2 regions of the Pseudoalteromonas sp. SCSIO 43101 genome follow, and region 2 is predicted to be linked to the other one. Evidence: predicted binding sites of a transcription regulator. Region 2 holds the regulator's gene; the other holds the start of a gene.
The links. The regulator FliA, encoded in region 2, starts transcription of late flagellar genes. The targets are predictions, from matches to a motif close to CTAAAGNTNNNNNNNNNNNNGCCGATA.

Region 1 (4,424 bases), 370 kb from region 2:
TCTAACTGATGGCGCTAAAGGTATGAATGGCGCAATTGAGAAAGCAAAAGAAATTCAAGCAAGTGACCCTGAAAAATACATTCTTCTACAACAATTCGAAAACCCTGCAAACCCGAAAATTCACTTTGAAACCACGGGCCCTGAAATCTATGAAGCAATGGATGGTAAAATCGATATCTTCGTAGCAGGTGTTGGTACGGGTGGTACTATTACGGGTGTTAGCCGCTACCTTAAACTTGAAAAAGGTTTAAATGTTCAGTCAGTTGCTGTTGAACCAACTAACTCACCAGTGATCAGCCAAACCTTAGCTGGTGAAGAAGTAAAACCGGGTCCTCATAAAATTCAAGGTATCGGTGCAGGTTTCATCCCTGGTAACCTTGATTTAGAAGTTGTTGATGCCGCTGAGCAAGTATCAAATGAAGATGCAATTGCAATGGCGCATGAACTGATGAAAAATGAAGGCATTTTAGTAGGTATTTCTTCTGGTGCTGCAGTTGTTGCTGCAAAACGCCTTGCTGAAAAGCCTGAAAACGCAGATAAAAATATTGTGGTAATTTTACCAAGTGCAACTGAGCGTTACTTATCTAGTCCATTATTCGCTGAAGAGTTCAGCGATAAAGAGCTTGTTCAGTAAGAACGACTAAGTTGTCTAAAAAGGATGCAAAGATGCATCCTTTTTTATTACCTAAAATAGATAAAACCAATAAATTTACCGAGTTAACTTTACATCATGCTAATTTAGTCACACACTTAATATTAAGTTCACTCGTAAAACAACAAAAATGAAAAATATACTCTTAATTTTTATCCTGTTAAGTAGCAGCGTCCTTTTCGGTTGCGGCTCCGAAGACGCTCCAAAAGGCGAACAAAATACGCCAGGTAATGTGGCTACTCTCTATTTTGATGCCTTATATAACCAAAACGATTTGAATCTTGCCATGGAATACTCCACTCCAAAAATGGCGCGTATTATGAAATCTTATGGTACTGCTGGGCAGTTCGCTCGTAACCTTGTCAATATGCAATACGATGAAGTCGTAATTGAAGTCGATATGACCAATATGAGTTTACGCGAGCAATATGGCGATAAAGCCAATATCAATTTAATTTTTACTGGTTATTTTAATGGTAAGAAAGTTGATGATATGCGCAGTGTGAAAATGATACGTAAGAAAGGAAAATGGTACATAGAAAAAATTAATGCCGATCCATTTGCACGTTAATTTAAAACTAAAAAAGGGCCTGATGGCCCTTTTTTAGTATAAGAGTATTGATATTACTCTTCGTCAAACTCTTGATGTTGACGCTGTGCAGGACGCGCTAAGATCTCAACGTAAAACGATGTAAGCCCTTTAGCTTCGATATCGCTAATACACTTATTAATCTCTGCCACGTGAACGACATTGGCCTCATCCGCTGACTCACCAAACTTACAGTCAAATGCCCAATAGTCAGCACCTGCTGGGAGTGTTTTATTACGCTCACGTTTTAAGTATTTTTTTACTTCGTGCTTGGCTGCATCAACCATACGAGGATATTTAATTTTCTCGTGGTTTAGCGTGAATGTTTTCTTCATTATAGTCCTAGTAACTTGGTTCAATGACAATGGCATTAAGCCATAGGCTGCTATTATAACAAGCACATCTTAATTTAGCTGTACTTTTTGCCATTTTACTTAAATATAGTTTATTCAGAGTCTATGACAATTCGATTAAGCCGCTAATACTTAGGCTGTTGCTAAATGTAGAGGTTGATGTATAGCTTCATCATTTAGGCTGTCATAAAAGGCAGCTGCATCTATTTGTGGCCGCTCAACTGGTTTATTCTTTTCGTAAAAACGTTTTCTAACTGCAGGTTCACAGTTATCAATCACTTCAAGTGGCACATGCTGCCTATCATCACGTATATTCAGTGGTTCAGGATTTAAGCAATTACGCAACCTGATATCTGATAAACCACCTTGCAATAGCCTGTAAGCATTTTCTTGACCAATCAGCATGTCAAACTGCTCAGGTGCCAATGGTTGTGCTGGCCCTGCTCCTAATTCAGTTCGCAGAACAGATTCAGACACATCAGGGTTGGTTAATTCAGTTTTTGGTAGGTGAAACTGACTAAAATCGAGCACATCATGAGAAAGCATTGCTAGTAATAAAGCAAACTCCCCAGGGCGTTTCTCTTGAACACTTTTATTTAGACGATTATCGAGTTGACTCTCTGTGAGCAACAAACCATCAATTTGCATAGTCTTTAGCCAAATAGTTTCTTGATTAACCAGTTATCGGCATTTATGTAATTTTCTTTAGTTTTTTTCTTTACTTAAATAACCAGTTTGCTATTATCAGCGCCGTTGCATTGGAGGGGTTCCCGAGCGGCCAAAGGGATCAGACTGTAAATCTGACGGCTCAGCCTTCGCTGGTTCGAATCCAGCTCCCTCCACCACTTTTCTTATTTGAAAAGTGGGGCCAAATGCAATAGTAAAATCTGTGTGGAGGGGTTCCCGAGCGGCCAAAGGGATCAGACTGTAAATCTGACGGCTCAGCCTTCGCTGGTTCGAATCCAGCTCCCTCCACCACTCTTTACTCTTTCTAACTTTACTCTTTCTAACTTTACTCTTTCTAACTTTACTCTTTCTAACTTTACTCTTTCTAACTTTACTCTTTCTAACTTTACTCTTTCTAACTTAAGCTACCAACTCAAACTACTACCATTTGCTTTTAGCCAACTTTCTGCTTTTTTATAGTCAGGATAAAAATGGCACACTCGCTGCCAGAACTTAGCGCTATGATTCATATGTCTGAGGTGCGCAAGTTCGTGAATAATGACATAATCAATCACCCATGTCGGCGCGCTTGCTAAATGTAAATTAAATGCAAGCTCTCGGCGCTTATTACAACTGCCCCAACGACGTTTATAATGTTGAATCTTTAACTTTGCAGGTAAAGCTTCAGTCATTTGCAAACAGTAGTCATGAACACGCATTTCAATATAGCTCTCAAGCTTTTCATGTAAAAACCGTTCTAGCAGAGCTAAGTAGTTAGCTTCTTGATATTTGACCCGTGATGAAATAGATAAAGTGAGCCGAGATTGTGCATCTTGTTGCCAAGTGCTTTTAGGGCCTTTAGCAAAAATTATCGGCACACTCTGACCGAATAACTTAATAGTCGCGTTTACAAGAGGAAGTTGACGTCGTTCAGCTTGTGAGGATTGTCTCGCGATTTGTTCTGCGACCCAATCCTGTTTTGTCTTTAGCCAACCATCTATCTCAGTTTGTGAGACATAAAAAGGCGCATAAACAGTGAGTTTCTGCTCAGCAACTTTAATTGCAACTGTTGTTCTGCGTTTACTGCGCTTTAAGGTGTAATCTAACAAATATAAGCCAATTCAATTAATAAAAATGAGAGATTCCATTTTACCCTGCTAAATAGCTGCTAATCTATAAAGATGACTAACAAATAAGTTTTCGTCCTTATGCCTGATAAACCATGTTGTAGTTATACCTCACCAACAGGTAACAAGTGCCAAGAAACAGATATGGGCTCTGGATTTTGCTTTTGGCATGATAGTAAATTTGATAAATCAGGGCTAGACCTCACCCAAAAATTAGAGCGCTATGCAAAAAAAGGGGGATTATTAGAAGGCCTGCAACTGAAAAGAGCGAACCTTTCAGGACTAAACTTAATCAAACAGGATGACGAAGAAGGCTATGATCTCTCTTATTGTAATTTTTACCGCGCGAATTTAACGGGCGCTCACTTATTTAATAACAAAATCTCCAACGCCTCATTGATGAAAGCCAATTTACATAGCGCTAGTTTGCATTACTGTGATTTAAAAAATACCAACCTACTGGGTATTAAACTCAATGACAGCCGTATTGATAATATCGAACTGGGCGATCAATTATTACAAGAAGCGGCTGCATTTAAAGCTCGTAAAAATAAACAATTCGCAGAAGCCCGAGACTTATTTGAACAATCAGAAGAAATATACCGAAACTTAAGGAAAGCCTCAGAACATCAAGGGCTATTTGAGCTAGCCGGTAACTTTACATACAAAGAATTACGGATGCGCCATGCGCAGTACCCTAGAGGTTCAACCAAGCAAATTACTTCAAGTTTTATTGACATGCTGTGCGGTTATGGAGAAAAACCCGAGAATGTTATTCGCTTTAGCTTGTCACTAATTATTTGCTGTGCCTTTTGTTATTTCTTATTTGGGGTAAGTTATCAAGATTCAGTGATGCAACTAAGCGTTGAAAACTCATTTACAAGCAATTTATCGGCATTATTAAATAGTTTTTATTTCAGTGTGGTAACTTTTACAACCCTTGGTTATGGGGATATTACTCCGATTGGCTTTTCAAGGTTGATTGCAGCAATAGAAGCATTCTGTGGCAGCTTCTCGCTTGCTTTGTTCGTTGTTGT
Region 2 (4,424 bases):
TCTGCCTGTGGAGGCGGAGCCTTTTTCGGTGCCGCTGAAGCTGCTGGCGCTTTTGCAGGAGCTGGAGCAGGGTTACTAGCTGCAGGTTTCGGTGCAGGTGCAGGTGCCGGTTTAGAGGCTGCAGGCTGAGCAGGTTTTGTAGGTTCAGCTTTTGGTGGCTCAGGTGCTTTTTCCGCGGTTGAACTTTCCAATGATTGAGGAGCTGTGCCTTTGCCATGTAACTCGTCAAGAAGTGCCTCAAACTCATCATCACTAATTTCATCGTCTGAATCGCTGCTTGCTGCCTCCGCAGTAGGGGTGGCAGAGGCTGGCTCAATAGAACTTGTAGCTTCAGGCTTGGCAGTATTATCTTGTTTTACTTCCCCAAAATTACCAACACCGTGCAATTCATCTAATAAACTATCAAATTCATCATCGGTAATATCATCACTGTCACTGCTATTTGACTCAGGAGCAGATGCTGCTGGTCCTTGGCCTTTTCCATGCAGCTCATCTAACAGGCTTTCGAATTCATCTTCAGTGATTTCGTCAATATTTTGAGACTCAGCGCTGCTATCAGCAAGACCGCCGCCATCAAATAACATATCGAACGCAAATGGGTCATCTTCATCGATGTTGTCTGTTGCTGTATCTGCTGTGACTTCAGGCGTATCAACAACAACCTCTTCAACTGCTGGTTCTTCAGGTGCAACTGCAACGTCCTCTGCTACAGATAAATCTTCACCTGCAAGCTCTTCTGCAGTAGGCGGCTGACTTAATTTATGAAGGACTTCTAATAGGGCTGGATCTGCAGGCTCTGGTTGTTCGCGATTTTGAATCGTGGCGAACATTTCATTAATAGTATCAAGGGCTTGTAATATTACGTCCATTAGCTCAGGCGTAACAGTGCGTACACCTTGGCGTAATAAATCGAAAACATTCTCTGCGCCATGACAAGCATCAACAAGTTCAGTCATACTTAAGAAACCTGCACCACCTTTAACAGTGTGGAAGCCCCTAAAAATGGCGTTTAATAGATCTTTGTCTTCTGGGTTGTTTTCAAGCTCAACTAATTGCTCCGACAATAGCTCTAAGATTTCTCCTGCTTCAACAAGGAAATCCTGTAATATATCTTCATCGACTTCAAAGCTCATGCAGCTACTCTCCTCTTAGAAGCCCAGACTTGATAATAGATCATCGACTTCATCTTGTCCTGAAACAACATCATCGCGAGACTCTTTATCAATAATCGGCCCTTCAGGACCTGCTAGTGTGTCACTTGGTGCAGGTGCTTTTTCTATGGCCTGTTTTTCTTGTTGTTGATGACCATCTTCTTGACTGCCAAACACAGTTAAGAGATTAATTAAACTGTCTTCTACTTCTCGCACTAGTTCAATGACACGACGAATAACTTGTCCAGTTAAATCTTGATAATCCTGCGCCATCAGCACATTGGTCATCAAGCCTTGAAGCTCATCGGTTTTTGTGTGCGAGTTATTCATGAACTTATCTAGGCTATGACATAACGATTTAAATTCACCGAGTTCAATTTCTCGGTTCATTAAACGATCCCAAGTAGGCTTAATTGCAGCAATTTCATCAGCAAGTTGTTGCGCTATCGGTAAACTTGCTTCAACTGCATCCATAGTTTTATTGGCGGCACTTTCTGTCATTTCCATAACATAATTTAAGCGCTGCTTAGCATCTGGGATAGCGTCGGTAGTTAAATCAGCGAGACGAGTATCTAGGTCAAAGTTTTTTAACGCTTCATGAAGTTGACGCGTCAATTTACCGACTTCAGCAAACAACTCTGATTGCTCTTTTGACGCAGCATCAAGAATTAGCTTATCAGCTTTTTCTTGTTCACCATTTTCAAGATACTCAACAAGTTGACGAGCTTGCTCTAAACTTATTTGAGGCGCAGCAAGTGCTGACATAAGCCTCTCCCCTTAGATTAACCTAAACGTTCAAACACTTTTTCCAATTTGGTTTTAAGTGTCGCAGCAGTGAATGGTTTAACGATATAGCCATTAACACCTGCTTGAGCAGCAGCAACAATTTGTTCTTTTTTCGCTTCAGCTGTCACCATTAACACAGGAATATGCTTAAGGCTATCATCAGCACGAATTGCGCGTAACAAATCAATACCTTGCATACCAGGCATGTTCCAATCTGTTACAACAAAATCAAATTCTTGATTTTGTAGCATTGGCAATGCTGTTGAACCGTCGTCAGCTTCCTGCACATTGGTAAAACCTAAATCCCTTAATAGATTTTTAATGATACGTCTCATTGTAGAAAAATCATCAACAACAAGAATTTTCATGTTTTTATCCAAAACATCCTCCGGTGAGGTTTGAACCTTTATTTACTTACTACTAATTAATCCAGTCATTGATTTTTGCTTTGAGCTTAATCATCGCCTGACCATGTATTTGACTCACACGCGACTCGCTAACATCGAGTATGTGTCCTATTTCTTTTAAGTTCATTTCGTCGTTGTAGTACAAAGACAAAACGAGAGCATCTCTTTCTGGTAACGATTGGATAGCCGTTAATAGAGACTGGTTAAACCGCTCATTTTTAACGTTATTAAACGGTTTGTCTAGTCCTAAATCCTGACCTACTGGTGTGATGACATCTTCATCCACGCCTAAGTCTTCAATGCCTAATACTTTACTAGAATTTACATCATGTAGAATATGATGGTACTCATCCAGTGTAATATCAAGTTTTTCAGCTACTTCAGTGTCTTTTGGTTCACGATTTAACGTGCTCTCTAATTCGGCAATGGTTTCTGCCACTAGGCGGGCATTTCGGTGAACTGAACGTGGAGCCCAGTCACCTCGGCGAATTTCATCCAGCATAGCACCACGAATACGAATACCTGCGAAGGTTTCAAAACTAGCACCTTTGCTAGCATCAAAGTTTTTTGACGCTTCAATCAGGCCTATCATGCCTGATTGAATTAAATCATCGAGTTGCACACTGGCAGGTAAACGAGCAATTAGATGGCACGCCACTTTTTTCACTAAAGAGGCATGTTTTTCAACAATCGCATTTAAATTTTGTGCTGATTGATATCCCATCGCTTTATTCACCGATGTTGTCATAGTTAGCCGTTTACTAGTTTTTCAATAAAAAATTCTAAATGGCCAGACGGTTGATTAGGGATCGGCCATTTAACTGCTTTTGTTGCTAATGTTTTAAACGCCACCGCTGCTGGTGAATTCGGGAATAATTCAACGATTACTTTTTGACGGCGCGTAGACTTACGCATGTTCTCGTCATAAGGAATGGTTGCTACTAACTCCATCGAAACATCTAAAAAACGATCCGTTACTTTTGAAAGTTTAGCAAATAATTCTTGCCCTTCACGCAAACTGCGCACCATATTGGCAACAATTTTAAATTTATATACGCCATGCTCACGGCTAAGTACTTTTATAAGTGCGTAAGCATCAGTAATTGAGGTGGGTTCATCACATACAACTACAACAACGTCTTGGGCTGCACGAGAAAAGCTTAATACCATGTCTGAAATACCTGCGGCGGTATCAACAATTAAAATATCAAACTCAGTGTTTAACTCGCTAAATGCACGTATAAGACCTGCATGCTCAGATGGCGATAATTCAACCATACTTTGAGAACCAGACGTTGCTGGTACAATTTTGATTCCTGCAGGGCCTTCGACGAGAATTTCATCAAGCTCACACTCGCCCGACAAAACATGAGATAAGTTACGTTCAACACGAAGGCCAAGCATCACGTCACAGTTTGCCAAACCTAAATCGGCATCTAATACTAATACACGATTTCCTTGCTGGCCTAATGCGATTGCGGTGTTGAGTGAGACGTTGGTTTTACCCACTCCACCTTTACCGCCAGTAACAGCGATAACTTTAACGCCACTATTATTATTTTGATTCATTTTGCGCAGGCCGCTTGCTTGATCTAATACTGTGTTAATCATACATCCCTACTGTGTTCGACGCTACTGCTTGACGTCTTGAATGTTGTGCTTTTGCTCGTTTTAAATACAATTGTTCAGCTTTTTTCACTAGTTTTTCAGCATTCGCTACGCGAATATCCTCAGGAACGCGCTGACCGTTAGTAAGATACCCTATTGGCAGACGATTTTGAATCGCTATGCTAATAATCTCACCTAAACTTAAAGATTCATCCAATTTAGTGAAGATACAGCCACTTAGGTGAACCTTTTTAAAGTGTCTTACGGTTTCTTGCAACACATTTATCTGCGCTGTAGCACTTAATACTAAATAACTACGAATATCAACACGCTGATTACGCATTAAGGTGTTTAATTGTTCAGTTAAGCGTAAATCTCGTTGGCTCATACCCGCAGTGTCTATTAATACTAGACGCTTATTACGTAAATGGTATAACACTTCAGCTAATTCATTCGCATCTTTTACTTGCTT

Region 1: a site for FliA is predicted at 2,277-2,303, ahead of J8Z25_RS06800 (VC2046/SO_2500 family protein). Genes of this name have one in related genera too.

Annotation. Positions count from the first base shown of each region.
Region 1 is NZ_CP072673.1:1,452,480-1,456,903, reverse strand. It holds gene cysK (cysteine synthase A) at 1-634, shown strand, start outside; gene J8Z25_RS06810 (hypothetical protein) at 783-1,223, shown strand; gene J8Z25_RS06805 (DUF6172 family protein) at 1,277-1,576, opposite strand; gene J8Z25_RS06800 (VC2046/SO_2500 family protein) at 1,727-2,242, opposite strand; tRNA gene J8Z25_RS06795 (tRNA-Tyr) at 2,355-2,439, shown strand; tRNA gene J8Z25_RS06790 (tRNA-Tyr) at 2,488-2,572, shown strand; gene J8Z25_RS06785 (M48 family metallopeptidase) at 2,686-3,369, opposite strand; gene J8Z25_RS06780 (ion channel) at 3,469-4,424, shown strand, end outside.
Region 2 is NZ_CP072673.1:1,085,894-1,090,317, reverse strand. It holds gene J8Z25_RS05180 (chemotaxis protein CheA) at 1-1,133, opposite strand, end outside; gene J8Z25_RS05175 (protein phosphatase CheZ) at 1,149-1,916, opposite strand; gene cheY (chemotaxis response regulator CheY) at 1,934-2,317, opposite strand; gene J8Z25_RS05165 (RNA polymerase sigma factor FliA) at 2,358-3,068, opposite strand; gene J8Z25_RS05160 (MinD/ParA family ATP-binding protein) at 3,095-3,955, opposite strand; gene flhF (flagellar biosynthesis GTPase FlhF) at 3,948-4,424, opposite strand, start outside.